DNA from 3 places in the Lysinibacillus sp. FW12 genome. Region 2 is predicted to be linked to each of the others. Evidence: a T-box and tRNA genes for the amino acid it is inferred to sense, from the RefSeq annotation. Region 2 holds a T-box; the other regions hold tRNA genes.
What was found. The T-box of region 2 lies ahead of trpS (tryptophan--tRNA ligase). A T-box ahead of a tRNA ligase gene usually reads a tRNA of that ligase, here a tRNA-Trp.
Positions count from the first base shown of each region.

Region 1: it has a tRNA-Trp gene. The T-box ahead of trpS (tryptophan--tRNA ligase) is inferred to sense a tRNA for this amino acid. The anticodon was not compared.
Region 3: it has a tRNA-Trp gene. The T-box ahead of trpS (tryptophan--tRNA ligase) is inferred to sense a tRNA for this amino acid. The anticodon was not compared.

Region 1 covers NZ_CP139094.1:821,955-828,073, reverse strand. The annotation lists gene SJW71_RS04270 (phosphotransferase family protein) at 1-135, opposite strand, end outside; gene SJW71_RS04265 (hypothetical protein) at 483-833, opposite strand; tRNA gene SJW71_RS04260 (tRNA-Leu) at 1,237-1,317, opposite strand; tRNA gene SJW71_RS04255 (tRNA-Cys) at 1,365-1,438, opposite strand; tRNA gene SJW71_RS04250 (tRNA-Gly) at 1,446-1,520, opposite strand; tRNA gene SJW71_RS04245 (tRNA-Gln) at 1,526-1,600, opposite strand; tRNA gene SJW71_RS04240 (tRNA-His) at 1,605-1,680, opposite strand; tRNA gene SJW71_RS04235 (tRNA-His) at 1,716-1,791, opposite strand; tRNA gene SJW71_RS04230 (tRNA-Trp) at 1,804-1,877, opposite strand; tRNA gene SJW71_RS04225 (tRNA-Tyr) at 1,892-1,975, opposite strand; tRNA gene SJW71_RS04220 (tRNA-Thr) at 1,983-2,058, opposite strand; tRNA gene SJW71_RS04215 (tRNA-Phe) at 2,068-2,143, opposite strand; tRNA gene SJW71_RS04210 (tRNA-Asp) at 2,161-2,236, opposite strand; tRNA gene SJW71_RS04205 (tRNA-Met) at 2,240-2,314, opposite strand; tRNA gene SJW71_RS04200 (tRNA-Val) at 2,341-2,416, opposite strand; tRNA gene SJW71_RS04195 (tRNA-Glu) at 2,432-2,506, opposite strand; tRNA gene SJW71_RS04190 (tRNA-Ser) at 2,531-2,622, opposite strand; tRNA gene SJW71_RS04185 (tRNA-Asn) at 2,628-2,704, opposite strand; rRNA gene rrf (5S ribosomal RNA) at 2,721-2,836, opposite strand; rRNA gene SJW71_RS04175 (23S ribosomal RNA) at 2,947-5,874, opposite strand.
Region 2 covers NZ_CP139094.1:3,979,608-3,985,726, forward strand. The annotation lists gene pepF (oligoendopeptidase F) at 1-515, opposite strand, end outside; gene SJW71_RS20575 (competence protein CoiA) at 567-1,688, opposite strand; gene mecA (adaptor protein MecA) at 1,870-2,538, opposite strand; gene spxA (transcriptional regulator SpxA) at 2,974-3,369, opposite strand; T-box leader at 3,859-4,080, shown strand; gene trpS (tryptophan--tRNA ligase) at 4,198-5,187, shown strand; gene SJW71_RS20595 (hypothetical protein) at 5,192-5,413, opposite strand; gene fabF (beta-ketoacyl-ACP synthase II) at 5,521-6,119, opposite strand, start outside.
Region 3 covers NZ_CP139094.1:4,497,265-4,503,383, forward strand. The annotation lists gene SJW71_RS23030 (nitric oxide synthase oxygenase) at 1-344, opposite strand, end outside; tRNA gene SJW71_RS23035 (tRNA-Glu) at 634-705, opposite strand; tRNA gene SJW71_RS23040 (tRNA-Asn) at 707-783, opposite strand; tRNA gene SJW71_RS23045 (tRNA-Ile) at 791-864, opposite strand; tRNA gene SJW71_RS23050 (tRNA-Gly) at 869-942, opposite strand; tRNA gene SJW71_RS23055 (tRNA-Phe) at 949-1,024, opposite strand; tRNA gene SJW71_RS23060 (tRNA-Ser) at 1,029-1,121, opposite strand; tRNA gene SJW71_RS23065 (tRNA-Ala) at 1,135-1,210, opposite strand; tRNA gene SJW71_RS23070 (tRNA-Pro) at 1,225-1,301, opposite strand; tRNA gene SJW71_RS23075 (tRNA-Arg) at 1,316-1,392, opposite strand; tRNA gene SJW71_RS23080 (tRNA-Lys) at 1,410-1,482, opposite strand; tRNA gene SJW71_RS23085 (tRNA-Gln) at 1,497-1,571, opposite strand; tRNA gene SJW71_RS23090 (tRNA-His) at 1,581-1,656, opposite strand; tRNA gene SJW71_RS23095 (tRNA-Trp) at 1,704-1,777, opposite strand; tRNA gene SJW71_RS23100 (tRNA-Tyr) at 1,782-1,865, opposite strand; tRNA gene SJW71_RS23105 (tRNA-Thr) at 1,873-1,948, opposite strand; tRNA gene SJW71_RS23110 (tRNA-Asp) at 1,957-2,032, opposite strand; tRNA gene SJW71_RS23115 (tRNA-Val) at 2,036-2,111, opposite strand; rRNA gene rrf (5S ribosomal RNA) at 2,123-2,238, opposite strand; rRNA gene SJW71_RS23125 (23S ribosomal RNA) at 2,303-5,230, opposite strand; rRNA gene SJW71_RS23130 (16S ribosomal RNA) at 5,536-6,119, opposite strand, start outside.

The DNA.
Region 1 (6,119 bases), 1.4 Mb from region 2:
AACGAATGTCCCTCTTTTAGAATTAAGAATTCCTACATCGGATGTATGTCCCTGTCTAGGAAAATGAATATTAATAACTGCTCCGACATACTCGACGATCTCTTTAGGTATTTCATTTAGTTGTATGGGTTTCAAAATTTTCAACACCTCAGCTTTGATGTATTAACTTCTACTTTACCATCTATAAATTCAATTCTTTGTTATCTTTTCCTTTCTATGCAACAACATTTTTGTATGGTCCACAATGTTAGAGTTGTAATTGAAAGAATAATTATTGGGATAGTTAATTATCATATAAAAATAAGAGGATCCTTTTGAATAGAAGGTTAAAGTGTAGCGAGTATAAGGCTTCTTAAAAGTAATATGTAAACTTTCCTTTTATATAAGCATTGCTGCTTCCTCATAAGCTCTTGGTGGAAGTCGCTATCTCAAAATGTTTTTTAGCATTTCAATTATTTTCTTTTAACTATGCATTTATAGTTTCATAGCGTTTTTATATACTTTATGAGGTTATCAATATTTTGCGAATTATATTCCTCCTCTGACAAAAGATAGTAACCACTTTTTGAAAAATCAATGTGACTAAGTAAACTTTTTAAATATGGAGAAATCAAAACTAATACGCCATCATTTTCTAATAATTCCTCTGGAGATTCATACCCATGAGTTACTTCTACATTAAAAGTACTCAAATTATTTTCTTTTAGTGAATCTTCTATGGTTTTTTTCAGTCTCGATGACCTTTTTTTCAAAAAGAATCCTTCTCGATCTAAACCAGTTGCAAATCCTCTAAACCCCATTGCTAATTTTGGATAAATATAAATCGTTTTCATTATAATCATCCTTTCAAAAAAATTATAATCCTTTTAATACTAATCATAAATTTTCTCCAACTTCTATTTTATGTAATATTCATTCATATATTCATCATATTTCCATTTTATTATATCATGTATAGAACATTAGAGACATGATTATAGCTGTGTTAAGTAAATTCATACTGTCCCTTAAATAGCTCTCTTGCTTTTACTAGGTTTAAAATCTAGACTAAGATTAGAAGAATTGTTGGAACCTCTCATAAAACCTTTTTTTAGATAATGAGCTTGTGTAAACATAATCAATTCTACTCGTTTTCGATCGTATTCCTAGGAAATACAAAAAGCTCACAAACCTTGATAGTACAAGGTTTGTGAGCTTTCTAAACTTACTAAATGTAACGTATATATAACGTAATGATACCGGTGGTCGGGGTCGAACCGACACTCCAAAGGAACACGATTTTGAGTCGTGCGCGTCTGCCAATTCCGCCACACCGGCATAATGGAGATAAAAAAAATCGGATAAACCGATTATCAGATAAAATATGGAGGCGGCAACCGGATTTGAACCGGTGATAAGGGTGTTGCAGACCCGTGCCTTACCACTTGGCTATGCCGCCATCATATTGGAGCGGAAGACGAGGTTCGAACTCGCGACCCCCACCTTGGCAAGGTGGTGTTCTACCACTGAACTACTTCCGCAAAAATGGCTGGGGTACTAGGATTCGAACCTAGGCATGACGGAATCAAAATCCGTTGCCTTACCGCTTGGCTATACCCCAACAATGGGGCGACTGATGGGAATCGAACCCACGAATGCCGGAACCACAATCCGGTGCGTTAACCACTTCGCCACAATCGCCATTGTATTATGATGTTTATTAATTTTATATTTGATGGGGCGACTGATGGGAATCGAACCCACGAATGCCGGAACCACAATCCGGTGCGTTAACCACTTCGCCACAATCGCCATAAAATTAATTGGCAGGGGCAGTAGGAATCGAACCCACACCAAAGGTTTTGGAGACCTCTATTCTACCGTTGAACTATGCCCCTATAGTAAAAAAAACTGGTGGAGGGGGACGGATTCGAACCGCCGAACCCTAAGGAGCGGATTTACAGTCCGCCGCGTTTAGCCACTTCGCTACCCCTCCGGGAAAATGGTGCCGGCTATAGGAATCGAACCCACGACCTACTGATTACAAGTCAGTTGCTCTACCTGCTGAGCTAAACCGGCAAAAAAATATGGTGGGTCAGGACGGAATCGAACCGCCGACACTTAGAGCTTCAATCTAATGCTCTACCAACTGAGCTACTGACCCATATTTAAAAAAATAAATGGCGGTCCCGACCGGGATCGAACCGGCGATCTCCTGCGTGACAGGCAGGCATGTTAACCGCTACACCACGGGACCATTTGGTTGCGGGGGCCGGATTTGAACCAACGACCTTCGGGTTATGAGCCCGACGAGCTACCACTGCTCCACCCCGCGATAATACTATGTTGTTATAAAAAATATGGTGGAGGATGACGGGCTCGAACCGCCGACCCTCTGCTTGTAAGGCAGATGCTCTCCCAGCTGAGCTAATCCTCCATCTGGGTATTTAAATGGTGACCCCTACGGGATTCGAACCCGTGTTACCGCCGTGAAAGGGCGGTGTCTTAACCACTTGACCAAGGGGCCTTCGTTTGGAATAAATCAAAGTGCTGGCGGAGAGTAAGGGATTTGAACCCTTGAGACAGTGTTAACCGCCTACACGATTTCCAATCGTGCTCCTTCGGCCACTCGGACAACTCTCCAAGAATGGCTCCGAAGGCAGGACTCGAACCTGCGACAACCTGATTAACAGTCAGGTGCTACTACCAACTGAGCTACTTCGGAATAATTTTAGTATATAGCCTAGCGACGTCCTACTCTCACAGGGGGAAGCCCCCAACTACCATCGGCGCTAAAGAGCTTAACTTCCGTGTTCGGTATGGGAACGGGTGTGACCTCTTTGCCATCATCACTAGACTATTTGAAAGACAATACCTATTATAACATATTTTATCAAAATTACAAGTATATTATAATATTTTATTCTTTCAAAACTGGATAAACGTACATTGACTGCTTCAAACAATTTGGTTAAGTCCTCGATCGATTAGTATTCGTCAGCTCCATGTGTCACCACACTTCCACCTCGAACCTATCTACCTCATCGTCTTTGAGGGATCTTACTTACTTGCGTAATGGGAAATCTCATCTTGAGGGGGGCTTCATGCTTAGATGCTTTCAGCACTTATCCCGTCCACACATAGCTACCCAGCGATGCCTTTGGCAAGACAACTGGTACACCAGCGGTGTGTCCATCCCGGTCCTCTCGTACTAAGGACAGCTCCTCTCAAATTTCCTACGCCCACGACGGATAGGGACCGAACTGTCTCACGACGTTCTGAACCCAGCTCGCGTACCGCTTTAATGGGCGAACAGCCCAACCCTTGGGACCGACTACAGCCCCAGGATGCGATGAGCCGACATCGAGGTGCCAAACCTCCCCGTCGATGTGGACTCTTGGGGGAGATAAGCCTGTTATCCCCGGGGTAGCTTTTATCCGTTGAGCGATGGCCCTTCCATGCGGAACCACCGGATCACTAAGCCCGTCTTTCGACCCTGCTCGACTTGTAGGTCTCGCAGTCAAGCTCCCTTGTGCCTTTACACTCTACGAATGATTTCCAACCATTCTGAGGGAACCTTTGGGCGCCTCCGTTACCTTTTAGGAGGCGACCGCCCCAGTCAAACTGTCCGCCTGACACTGTCTCCTGCCCCGCTAAGGGGCATGGGTTAGAATTTCAATACAACCAGGGTAGTATCCCACCGACGCCTCCTTCGAAGCTGGCGCTCCGAGATCTCTGGCTCCTACCTATCCTGTACAAGTTGTACCAAAATTCAATATCAGGCTACAGTAAAGCTCCACGGGGTCTTTCCGTCCTGTCGCGGGTAACCTGCATCTTCACAGGTACTATAATTTCACCGAGTCTCTCGTTGAGACAGTGCCCAGATCGTTACGCCTTTCGTGCGGGTCGGAACTTACCCGACAAGGAATTTCGCTACCTTAGGACCGTTATAGTTACGGCCGCCGTTTACTGGGGCTTCAATTCGCAGCTTCGCTTGCGCTAACCACTCCTCTTAACCTTCCAGCACCGGGCAGGCGTCAGCCCCTATACGTCACCTTACGGTTTTGCAGAGACCTGTGTTTTTGCTAAACAGTCGCCTGGGCCTATTCACTGCGGCTCTCATGCGCTTGCACGCTCAAGAGCACCCCTTCTCCCGAAGTTACGGGGTCATTTTGCCGAGTTCCTTAACGAGAGTTCTCTCGCACACCTTAGGATTCTCTCCTCGACTACCTGTGTCGGTTTGCGGTACGGGCACCTCTCACCTCGATAGAGGCTTTTCTTGGCAGTGTGAAATCAGGAACTTCGTCCATACGGACTCGCCATCACAGCTCAACGTTACAGTGTGCGGATTTGCCTACACACACGCCTTACTGCTTGGACGCGCATAACCAACAGCGCGCTTACCCTATCCTACTGCGTCCCCCCATTTCTCAAACGGTGAGGAGGTGGTACAGGAATATCAACCTGTTGTCCATCGCCTACGCCTGTCGGCCTCGGCTTAGGTCCCGACTAACCCTGAGCGGACGAGCCTTCCTCAGGAAACCTTAGTCATACGGTGGACGGGATTCTCACCCGTCTTTCGCTACTCATACCGGCATTCTCACTTCTAAGCGCTCCACCAGTCCTTCCGGTCTGACTTCAACGCACTTAGAACGCTCTCCTACCACTGACATCGTAGATGTCAATCCACAGCTTCGGTGAATCGTTTAGCCCCGATACATTTTCGGCGCAGCGTCACTCGACCAGTGAGCTATTACGCACTCTTTAAATGATGGCTGCTTCTAAGCCAACATCCTGGTTGTCTGTGCAACGCCACATCCTTTTCCACTTAACGATTACTTTGGGACCTTAGCTGGTGGTCTGGGCTGTTTCCCTTTTGACTACGGATCTTATCACTCGCAGTCTGACTCCCGTGTATAAATATCTGGCATTCGGAGTTTGTCTGAATTCGGTAAACCGGGATGGCCCCCTAGTCCAAACAGTGCTCTACCTCCAGTATTCTCATCACGAGGCTAGCCCTAAAGCTATTTCGGAGAGAACCAGCTATCTCCAAGTTCGATTGGAATTTCTCCGCTACCCACACCTCATCCCCGCACTTTTCAACGTGCGTGGGTTCGGGCCTCCAGTAAGTGTTACCTTACCTTCACCCTGGACATGGGTAGATCACCTGGTTTCGGGTCTACGACCACGTACTATTTCGCCCTATTCAGACTCGCTTTCGCTGCGGCTCCGCCTTCTAAAGCTTAACCTCGCACGTAATCGTAACTCGCCGGTTCATTCTACAAAAGGCACGCTATCACCCATTAACGGGCTCTAACTACTTGTAGGCACACGGTTTCAGGATCTCTTTCACTCCCCTCCCGGGGTGCTTTTCACCTTTCCCTCACGGTACTGGTTCACTATCGGTCACTAGGTAGTATTTAGCCTTGGGAGATGGTCCTCCCGGATTCCGACGGAATTTCACGTGTTCCGCCGTACTCAGGATCCACTCAGGAGAGAACGAACTTTCGACTACAGGGCTTTTACCTGCTCTGGCGGACCTTTCCAAGTCGCTTCATCTAACTCGCTCTTTTGTAACTCCGTATAGAGTGTCCTACAACCCCAAGAGGCAAGCCTCTTGGTTTGGGCTCTTCCCGTTTCGCTCGCCGCTACTCAGGGAATCGATTTTTCTTTCTCTTCCTCCAGGTACTTAGATGTTTCAGTTCCCTGGGTCTGCCTTCAAGACGCTATGTATTCACGTCAAGATACTACGCGATTAAACGTAGTGGGTTCCCCCATTCGGAAATCTCCGGATCAAAGCTCACTTACAGCTCCCCGAAGCATATCGGTGTTAGTGCCGTCCTTCTTCGGCTCCTAGTGCCAAGGCATTCGCCGTGCGCCCTTAATAACTTAACCTACAGCTTTCAATACACATCGCATTTCGTTGTCAGCTTCACTCGTTCAATCAGTTACGTACTGAAGTACGCTCCTTCATTCACTCGATTGCTTCCTAGAACTGCTTGTGTCTTGAAACCTTACTAATGTTATTAAGCCTATAAAAAAACTTAAAAAATAAATGTGTTTGTTACAATTTCAATGTCGTTTTATCCAGTTTTCAAAGAACAAGTTTTGAAGTATTTCATTCGGAAGAATGAACCTTC
Region 2 (6,119 bases):
GTACCAGTAACCTCAGACATTTGAGCTAGCAATGCCTCTTGTTCAGCTGGTAGTACATGTGGACGTGCCATGGTAATTTCTTTTAAAAATTGCTTATATAATTGTAAATCTTGATTTTCTGCTAGATAGCTTTCAATTGTTTCTTCACTTAAAGACAGAATCTCTGGTGTTAAAAACGCTAGGCCAGCTGAGATACTAGTTGCCAATGTTTGAATACGGCTATTCATATCTTGATAAAAGCCATTTGCCGTATCCTGATCGTAACGCATGTGAGCATATGTGTAGAGCTTCATGGCACGTCCATAAAGATGATCGTGATACTGTAAAGCCGCTAATAATGCCTCTGCTCCATTGTTTAAAGTACCTGCATAGCTAGATGCTTGTTTAGCAAGCTCTGCAACCTCCTTAAACTCCTCTTCCCAAGCTGCATCAGTTGCAAAGATGTCCTCTAAACGCCAAGTTAATTCTTCTGGTACTTCATTTCTTACCAAAACTTTATTACTATTACTAGCCAAGTATGCCAGCCCCCTTAATATGTGCTTTTTTCCTTTTACTCTCATATTTTCTCAATATATTGCGACAATTGCAAATAAATGTGCATACACTTGCTTATAAATATCTTGCGAATGATTTCCTTGCTTTATGTTTTTTAGGAAGTGGCCGTAATGCTGAACAGCGTTAATTGCCTGTTCCGTCCTTTCTATTTGGTGCTCCCTTAAAAATTGCTGAATAAGGTCCCTATCTAATTCATATGACTGCATGCCTAGTCGTTTACTAAAGTGCAACAGCATCGTCTGCCATTCACTTGTAAACAAAGAGATTGCTGCTCCTTCTTTTACTGGTATTCCAATGTAAGAAGGCATAGCAGTTAAAGAAAGCTTTAACTCATAGCAGGTCCGTAAAAACGAATCTTGCGTACCCTTTTTGCTATGTAAAAGGCGTCCGTATGCAAACTGTCTACAAGCATGTTTATACAACTGCCAATATTGTTGAAATTCTGCTTGGGTAATACGCTTGGGTAGATAAAAAGGGAAGAGCTGTTGATCGATTGGAATTACTTGTACTTTGCCTATGAAAGTATGCCCATGAATAGGAAGAAGATTCGTCCAATAAATAAAATGTGCTGTCTTAGCGTTATAGGTTATTAAATAAGGTAATTCTTCTGCGTCCAAGATAAACGCTTTTTGCAGCAAAGGAGGAATTTTAATTTTGCATATACCACTTAAAGTATCTTTGCTTTGAGGAGTTTGAAAAAGCCAAATTGCTTGTATGCCATTTTTTTCATAACCCTCTGTTCGTCGGTCCCATATTTCGTGGGGGATTGTACTACATTGATATTCAAAAGCAAAATGCTTGTCATCCATTGTAACAAGTATATCTGGACGCTGAGAAAGCTTATTTAAAAATGGCTCCAGTTTCACTTTATATTTAAGCTTTTTTAACCATTCATATATTTGAATTTTACCTTGTAGATGTAACTTAGATTCCCCTTCTGAAAATAATTGTGAACATTTATTATTTGTGAGGTGGGCAAAATGTGGAATTTTAGAGTGACCTATTTTCAATTGAACAGGTTCAAGACACTGTGGACAAAAAAATTTCATCTGTCGCCTATATCGCTGTAAAGCTTTCCTCGTATATTGATATGGGAGAAATAGTTGCTGTTGATTGTTATAAGCAATAAGCATCGAATCAGCTCCTTTTTAGCCAACTATAGTAGAGAGGAATGGCTATCACAAAGAAATAAGCTGTTTTTCTTGAAATTAAAGAAATGCGGTCTAAAAATTTATAAGGATAAAAAAAGGACTGCAGTGAAACTCGATCATGAACGAGTTTCACTGCAGTCTAACAAATCAGGTAATCCACTGCTTAAGCAAAATATTTTCGGATTGTTTCAAAGCAATTAAATTCCATTATCTTTTCACCGTACTCCTCTAGACGATGAATTGTGAAATTGGATGGTGTTAAAAATTCTTTGATGACCGCATTTCTATCATGACGATTTAACTCCTCATCTGCATTACCAAAATCAACAACTAAATAGTACCAATCTTCATATTTGAATAATGAGGAATCCACTAATTCGTCTGTCATTCGTTTTGCGACAGGGATTAACTCATCAATATCTTTAAATTTATAAACATAAATGTCTGTATCCATAAATAATTCTGACTCATCCATGTCACCAAATTGAGTTAGCTGGCTAAGAAGATCTTCCCCAACTTCATCGAATGGTGCAAACATATCTTTGTGTTCATCAAAATTCGAATGACCATCTAATGTTTCACCGTCTTTTAAAATATGTGCACGTGTGACAATGATTTCTAAGCCAACTTCAGATGCATTGATATGAATCCAAATCGGACCCTCTACATCAAAATAATCCTCCGTGTTTACTTCATCAATCATATCCCAAAAAAGTTGTTCACCCTTTGCTCGATTGTACCAAATCTCTTCACGACTATAGCCGCGATCCTCTATATCATTGTACGTAATAAAGAGCTTGAGTGTATTTTCATTTACACGTTCGATGTCCACTAGACCTCATCTCCCTTCACTGTCATATGTCGAAAAACAGTTTTGTTTCATTAGTATGCTTTTATTCTTTGTTTTTAACCTTCATACCGCATTTGTTTTTCAACCTTTGACCACACTACAGTTAAACCATCGAGTACACCGTAAACATCGATTATTTTGTTCACAGTTGTCTCTAACTCTATTGTATGCTGTTCTGTCATAAAATGAAAAGGATATACACCGTTTCACAGAAGATATTTGAATTATTGAAATTGTAGTAAACTATTTAACTTAAATCAAGTTTAACATACTTTAACGGAAATATATGACTTTTCCTATTAATTATTATACTTCATATAGAAGGTTTTACATAAGTAAAACATAAAAAAATAGATGTCACAACATGCATTCCACATTTGTAACATCTACTACATATATTATTCAAAATGGATAGTTTTAATTCACCATTCGCTGCGCTTCTTGAAGCTGATATGCTCGAACTTTACGAGGTAGGAAGCGACGAATTTCATCTTCATTATAGCCAACTTGGAGACGTTTTTCATCCAAAATGATTGGTCGGCGTAATAAACCAGGATACTCCTGAATTAATTCATATAAACGTTGTAGTGGTAAACTTTCAACATCTACATTTAATTTTTGGAATATTTTTGAACGAGTAGAAATAATTTCATCTGTCCCGTCTTCAGTCATACGTAAAATTTTTTTAATTTCACTAATACTTAGTGGCTCAGAAAATATATTACGTTCTGTATATGGAATTTCGTGCTCCTCTAACCAAGCTTTCGCTTTACGACAAGAGGTACAACTTGGTGATGTAAATAGGGTTACGATCATTCTGACACATCCTTTCATTTCGAAATTATTATCTAAAACCAGAACCAGAGTGTTAAATTAGAATTAATGTAAAGTAAAATACACAGTACCATTATACAGTACTCCGCTGTATTTGAATATAGTTCCAATAAAAAAAGACTGAACCCACAACTAAATATTCTTTCTTTTTATACATCTTTTAATGTAGCGTATTTTCTACTATCTTATGTGCTACTATTAACATTCCCACTTTCAATGCATTTTAAACATCTAGGCTTGTATCTTAGTTGTTCTCATTTATAAAAATTAAACGAGAAAATTGTCAATTTGGTGTGTACAGCGAAACATATTTTTAATAAAAAAGTATAAATTTATAACATTATTACACAACAGAAAAAGCATATAATTTTTTTATGAAAAAAAACACAGTCAAAAGTCTGACTTTACACAATGGAATCTTTATAATATAATTCATTGCAATAAAATCAATTTAAACAATTTGAATTGAGAAAAACGCTGACGAAGAGTAGTACATATGCATATTTCACGTTTAGAGAGTCTGTGGTCGCTGCAAACAGATCGTGGAGGCATGTGGAATGGACTTCCGAGTTAGCTTTGTGAACGCTACTTGAGCAACTAGCAAAGCTCGTCACTTCACGTTACGAAGCAGAGTGGCCTTTTTAGGCAAGCTGGGTGGTACCGCGGATTCAAACATCATTCGTCCCTTCTTTAGAAAAAATCTAATGAGGACGCATGATGTTTTTTTATTTTCATCAATCGGTTTAATGATGAAAGTTACGCCGCTGGCTAAAAGCCGCGGAACTTGAATTCGAGGAGGAAATTTTCATGACAACTATTTTTTCTGGCGTACAGCCTACAGGAATCGTAACATTAGGGAACTATTTAGGGGCATTTAAGCAATTCCCTGCATTACAAGATGAAGGAAACGCTATTTATTGCATCGTTGACCAGCATGCAATTACTGTGGCACAAGATCCAAAGGAATTACGCGAAAGCATTCGCAAGCTAGCAGCTACCTATATCGCTACTGGCATTGATCCTAAAAAATCTACATTATTCATTCAATCAGAGGTACCTGCACACGCTCAGGCAGGATGGATGTTACAATGTGTGGCTTCAATTGGGGAGCTTGAACGTATGACACAATTTAAAGATAAGTCACACGGTAAGGAAAGCGTCTCTGCCGCTCTTTTAACATACCCACCGTTAATGGCTGCAGACATTCTACTTTATAATACAAACATTGTTCCTGTCGGCGATGACCAGAAACAACATATTGAATTAACACGTGACCTAGCAGAACGCTTTAACAAACGTTACGGGGATGTCCTAACGATTCCAGAAATTCAATTACCAAAAGCAGGCGCTCGTATTAAATCACTACAAGAGCCAACAAAAAAGATGAGTAAATCGGATCCAAATACAAAGGCAACAATCCGCTTACTTGATACAGCGAAAGAAATTGAGAAAAAAATCAAATCAGCTGTTACGGATTCAGACGGTGTTGTAGCATTTGATGTGGAAAATAAACCAGGCGTTTCAAATTTATTGACAATCGAATCAGCTATTTCAGGTGTATCTATTGATGACTTAGTGAAAAAATATGAAGGCATTGGTTATGGTGGATTCAAGCAAGGTGTTGCAACAGCGGTTATTGAACACCTAACTCCTATTCAAGAAAAGTTCTATCATTTAGTAGAGTCATCTGAATTAGATGCCATTCTAGATGAAGGTGCAGCAAAAGCAAATGCCATTGCAAGTGCCACTTTAAAACGTATGGAAGAAGCAATGGGCTTAGGCCGTGCGCGTCGCTAACAATTTAAAGCTTATCAGTGGAACGATCAAAGCCTAAATCAAGAACGACAGCGCATATGATGATGCAGGCCCCTATCGCCATATAAAATTCCGTTGTTTGAAAAATAAATTTAAAAACAACCTTCCAGGAATAACCTAGCGTACGGTAATTTAAATACAATATGAGATTCCCTACAGAGAGGATCATTAAGCCATAGCTTACTAAAAATAAAAAGAGACGAAACATAAGTAGAGGCATCCTTTCTATTTCTTCTTACTTATCATGTATTCACAAAACTATAAAAAAAGACGTCAGCCGTTTAAATTTGGCTGACGTTTTTTCTAGTTTAGATATTATGCTTCATATTTTTTGAATAGAAGACTTGCATTGTGACCACCAAAACCAAGAGAATTACTCATTGCATATTGAATCGTTGCTTCTCTCGCTTCATTTGGAACATAATCTAAATCACATTCAGGATCTGGATCCATTAAATTGATTGTTGGCGGTAATATACCTTCTTTAAGGGCTAATGCTGTGAAAATAGCTTCCACACCACCAGCTGCACCTAATAAGTGACCTGTCATAGATTTTGTTGAGCTCATCGCTAGCTTATAAGCATGCTCACCAAAAGCAGTTTTAACGGCTTGCGTTTCAAATAAGTCATTATATGGCGTACTAGTGCCATGCGCATTAATATAATCAACTTGTGATGGCTCTACTCCACCATCTTCCAATGCTTGCATCATCGCACGTGCTGCGCCCTCTCCCTCTGGAGCAGGAGCTGTAATATGGTGAGCATCTCCTGTTGCACCATAACCTAAAACTTCAGCATAGATTTTAGCACCACGAGCTTTTGCATGTTCATATTCTTCTAAAATGACAATACCGGCACCTTCTCCAATAATAAAACCATCACGGTTTTTATCAAATGGACGGCATGCAGCCTGTG
Region 3 (6,119 bases), 520 kb from region 2:
TGATTCCAAATCCGTACTCGATCTGAGGCAAACACGGTTATTGTAGGGCGGATTTTCCCACTATTTGTTGCATAATCGATATGCTCTAGTAATTTTCGAAAAATATCCTCTTCGTCTAAAAGATCTCGTGCGTCTACTACATGCAATGACTGCCAAAACAAGCGTCCAATACATTTGTTACTATTACGCCATGCGACACGTGCTCCAAAAACTAGTTCCTCTGTTGTGGGGTAATATTCACCTTCACTCTTAATCTCTTGCAATCTATTCTCTAACCAAAGATCTGATTTATTTTGTTCTTTCTGATATTGACTTAAGAATTGCTCTATCTCCTGTATACTCATATCGATTCCTCCACTTACCCTCATATTAGAGCAACGATACGGCAAGCACCATGAAAATAGCTGTTGAAAAAACATACATATTGCATATATGAAATAGTTTGTTCAAATTTATTAGTGGGTGAAACATGTGATTGATAAATGGAACAGGACCTTGAAATGAGCTAAAGCATTTATACTGTCCTATGTTCACCATAAAAAAGCTACAGAACCTTTTAATGGTTTTATAGTCTTGGTTGAACATCTACATATAGAAAAAAGCATGTAACACACATCTGTGCTACATGCTTGATGACCCGTACGGGATTCGAACCCGTGTTACCGCCGTGAAAGGGCGGTGTCTTAACCACTTGACCAACGGGCCGTGGCTCCGAAGGCAGGACTCGAACCTGCGACAACCTGATTAACAGTCAGGTGCTACTACCAACTGAGCTACTTCGGAATAATGATGGGCCTAAATGGACTCGAACCATCGACCTCACGCTTATCAGGCGTGCGCTCTAACCAGCTGAGCTATAGGCCCATTTTGGAGCGGGTGATGAGAATCGAACTCACGACATCAGCTTGGAAGGCTGAGGTTTTACCATTAAACTACACCCGCAAATAATGGTGGGTCAGGACGGAATCGAACCGCCGACACTTAGAGCTTCAATCTAATGCTCTACCAACTGAGCTACTGACCCGAAATGGAGGAGGTAGAGGGATTCGAACCCCCGCGCGGTGTTACCCGCCTGTCGGTTTTCAAGACCGATCCCTTCAGCCAGACTTGGGTATACCTCCAAAAATATTGAAATGGTGGAGCCTAGCGGGATCGAACCGCTGACCTCCTGCGTGCAAGGCAGGCGCTCTCCCAGCTGAGCTAAGGCCCCATTTAAATAAAAGATGGTCGGAATGACAGGATTCGAACCTACGACCCCTTGGTCCCAAACCAAGTGCTCTACCAAGCTGAGCTACATTCCGTAAAATACATTTATTGGCGCGCCCGACAGGAGTCGAACCCATAACCTTCTGATCCGTAGTCAGACGCTCTATCCAATTGAGCTACGGGCGCTTAGTAAATAAAAATGATGAGCCATGAAGGACTCGAACCTTCGACCCTCTGATTAAAAGTCAGATGCTCTACCAACTGAGCTAATGGCTCGTTAAAGAAAAAAATGGCTGGGGTACTAGGATTCGAACCTAGGCATGACGGAATCAAAATCCGTTGCCTTACCGCTTGGCTATACCCCAATGTTGAAATGGGGCGACTGATGGGAATCGAACCCACGAATGTCGGAACCACAATCCGATGCGTTAACCACTTCGCCACAATCGCCACTATATAAATCATAACAGCTGTATATGAACGAGTACCTCAATACCTGGCAGGGGCAGTAGGAATCGAACCCACACCAAAGGTTTTGGAGACCTCTATTCTACCGTTGAACTATGCCCCTAAAATGGTGGAGGGGGACGGATTCGAACCGCCGAACCCTAAGGAGCGGATTTACAGTCCGCCGCGTTTAGCCACTTCGCTACCCCTCCAAGGGAATGGTGCCGGCGATAGGAGTCGAACCCACGACCTACTGATTACAAGTCAGTTGCTCTACCAACTGAGCTACACCGGCAAAAATAATGGCGGTCCCGACCGGGATCGAACCGGCGATCTCCTGCGTGACAGGCAGGCATGTTAACCGCTACACCACGGGACCATATGGTGGAGGATGACGGGCTCGAACCGCCGACCCCCTGCTTGTAAGGCAGGTGCTCTCCCAGCTGAGCTAATCCTCCACAAAAAATAAGCGAAGCGACGTCCTACTCTCACAGGGGGAAGCCCCCAACTACCATCGGCGCTAAAGAGCTTAACTTCCGTGTTCGGTATGGGAACGGGTGTGGCCTCTTTGCCATCATCACTTCACTTATTCAGTTGAAAGGTTATTCTTTCAAAACTAGATAAACGTACATTGAATGCTTCAAACAATTTGGTTAAGTCCTCGATCGATTAGTATTCGTCAGCTCCATGTGTCACCACACTTCCACCTCGAACCTATCTACCTCATCGTCTTTGAGGGATCTTACTTACTTGCGTAATGGGAAATCTCATCTTGAGGGGGGCTTCATGCTTAGATGCTTTCAGCACTTATCCCGTCCACACATAGCTACCCAGCGATGCCTTTGGCAAGACAACTGGTACACCAGCGGTGTGTCCATCCCGGTCCTCTCGTACTAAGGACAGCTCCTCTCAAATTTCCTACGCCCACGACGGATAGGGACCGAACTGTCTCACGACGTTCTGAACCCAGCTCGCGTACCGCTTTAATGGGCGAACAGCCCAACCCTTGGGACCGACTACAGCCCCAGGATGCGATGAGCCGACATCGAGGTGCCAAACCTCCCCGTCGATGTGGACTCTTGGGGGAGATAAGCCTGTTATCCCCGGGGTAGCTTTTATCCGTTGAGCGATGGCCCTTCCATGCGGAACCACCGGATCACTAAGCCCGTCTTTCGACCCTGCTCGACTTGTAGGTCTCGCAGTCAAGCTCCCTTGTGCCTTTACACTCTACGAATGATTTCCAACCATTCTGAGGGAACCTTTGGGCGCCTCCGTTACCTTTTAGGAGGCGACCGCCCCAGTCAAACTGTCCGCCTGACACTGTCTCCTGCCCCGCTAAGGGGCATGGGTTAGAATTTCAATACAACCAGGGTAGTATCCCACCGACGCCTCCTTCGAAGCTGGCGCTCCGAGATCTCTGGCTCCTACCTATCCTGTACAAGTTGTACCAAAATTCAATATCAGGCTACAGTAAAGCTCCACGGGGTCTTTCCGTCCTGTCGCGGGTAACCTGCATCTTCACAGGTACTATAATTTCACCGAGTCTCTCGTTGAGACAGTGCCCAGATCGTTACGCCTTTCGTGCGGGTCGGAACTTACCCGACAAGGAATTTCGCTACCTTAGGACCGTTATAGTTACGGCCGCCGTTTACTGGGGCTTCAATTCGCAGCTTCGCTTGCGCTAACCACTCCTCTTAACCTTCCAGCACCGGGCAGGCGTCAGCCCCTATACGTCACCTTACGGTTTTGCAGAGACCTGTGTTTTTGCTAAACAGTCGCCTGGGCCTATTCACTGCGGCTCTCATGCGCTTGCACGCTCAAGAGCACCCCTTCTCCCGAAGTTACGGGGTCATTTTGCCGAGTTCCTTAACGAGAGTTCTCTCGCACACCTTAGGATTCTCTCCTCGACTACCTGTGTCGGTTTGCGGTACGGGCACCTCTCACCTCGATAGAGGCTTTTCTTGGCAGTGTGAAATCAGGAACTTCGTCCATACGGACTCGCCATCACAGCTCAACGTTACAGTGTGCGGATTTGCCTACACACACGCCTTACTGCTTGGACGCGCATAACCAACAGCGCGCTTACCCTATCCTACTGCGTCCCCCCATTTCTCAAACGGTGAGGAGGTGGTACAGGAATATCAACCTGTTGTCCATCGCCTACGCCTGTCGGCCTCGGCTTAGGTCCCGACTAACCCTGAGCGGACGAGCCTTCCTCAGGAAACCTTAGTCATACGGTGGACGGGATTCTCACCCGTCTTTCGCTACTCATACCGGCATTCTCACTTCTAAGCGCTCCACCAGTCCTTCCGGTCTGACTTCAACGCACTTAGAACGCTCTCCTACCACTGACATCGTAGATGTCAATCCACAGCTTCGGTGAATCGTTTAGCCCCGATACATTTTCGGCGCAGCGTCACTCGACCAGTGAGCTATTACGCACTCTTTAAATGATGGCTGCTTCTAAGCCAACATCCTGGTTGTCTGTGCAACGCCACATCCTTTTCCACTTAACGATTACTTTGGGACCTTAGCTGGTGGTCTGGGCTGTTTCCCTTTTGACTACGGATCTTATCACTCGCAGTCTGACTCCCGTGTATAAATATCTGGCATTCGGAGTTTGTCTGAATTCGGTAAACCGGGATGGCCCCCTAGTCCAAACAGTGCTCTACCTCCAGTATTCTCATCACGAGGCTAGCCCTAAAGCTATTTCGGAGAGAACCAGCTATCTCCAAGTTCGATTGGAATTTCTCCGCTACCCACACCTCATCCCCGCACTTTTCAACGTGCGTGGGTTCGGGCCTCCAGTAAGTGTTACCTTACCTTCACCCTGGACATGGGTAGATCACCTGGTTTCGGGTCTACGACCACGTACTATTTCGCCCTATTCAGACTCGCTTTCGCTGCGGCTCCGCCTTCTAAAGCTTAACCTTGCACGTAATCGTAACTCGCCGGTTCATTCTACAAAAGGCACGCTATCACCCATTAACGGGCTCTAACTACTTGTAGGCACACGGTTTCAGGATCTCTTTCACTCCCCTTCCGGGGTGCTTTTCACCTTTCCCTCACGGTACTGGTTCACTATCGGTCACTAGGTAGTATTTAGCCTTGGGAGATGGTCCTCCCGGATTCCGACGGAATTTCACGTGTTCCGCCGTACTCAGGATCCACTCAGGAGAGAACGAACTTTCGACTACAGGGCTTTTACCTGCTCTGGCGGACCTTTCCAAGTCGCTTCATCTAACTCGCTCTTTTGTAACTCCGTATAGAGTGTCCTACAACCCCAAGAGGCAAGCCTCTTGGTTTGGGCTCTTCCCGTTTCGCTCGCCGCTACTCAGGGAATCGATTTTTCTTTCTCTTCCTCCAGGTACTTAGATGTTTCAGTTCCCTGGGTCTGCCTTCAAGACGCTATGTATTCACGTCAAGATACTACGCGATTAAACGTAGTGGGTTCCCCCATTCGGAAATCTCCGGATCAAAGCTCACTTACAGCTCCCCGAAGCATATCGGTGTTAGTGCCGTCCTTCTTCGGCTCCTAGTGCCAAGGCATTCGCCGTGCGCCCTTAATAACTTAACCTACAGCTTTCAATACACATCGCATTTCGTTGTCAGCTTCACTCGTTCAATCAGTCACGTACTGAAGTACGCTCCTTCATTCACTCGATTGCTTCCTAGAACTGCTTGTGTCTTGAAACCTTACTAATGTTATTAAGCCTATAAAAAACTTAAAAAATAAATGTGTTTGTTACAATTTCAATGTCGTTTTATCCAGTTTTCAAAGAACAAGTTTTGAAGTATTTCATTCGGAAGAATGAACCTTCAAAACTGAACGCAAAACGTAATCTTACAAACCCTAGGTTTGTATTCCGAAATAATCCTTAGAAAGGAGGTGATCCAGCCGCACCTTCCGATACGGCTACCTTGTTACGACTTCACCCCAATCATCTATCCCACCTTCGGCGGCTGGCTCCAAAAGGTTACCTCACCGACTTCGGGTGTTACAAACTCTCGTGGTGTGACGGGCGGTGTGTACAAGGCCCGGGAACGTATTCACCGCGGCATGCTGATCCGCGATTACTAGCGATTCCGGCTTCATGTAGGCGAGTTGCAGCCTACAATCCGAACTGAGAACGACTTTATCGGATTAGCTCCCTCTCGCGAGTTGGCAACCGTTTGTATCGTCCATTGTAGCACGTGTGTAGCCCAGGTCATAAGGGGCATGATGATTTGACGTCATCCCCACCTTCCTCCGGTTTGTCACCGGCAGTCACCTTAGAGTGCCCAACTAAATGATGGCAACTAAGATCAAGGGTTGCGCTCGTTGCGGGACTTAACCCAACATCTCACGACACGAGCTGACGACAACCATGCACCACCTGTCACCGTTGCCCCCGAAGGGGAAACTATATCTCTACAGTGGTCAACGGGATGTCAAGACCTGGTAAGGTTCTTCGCGTTGCTTCGAA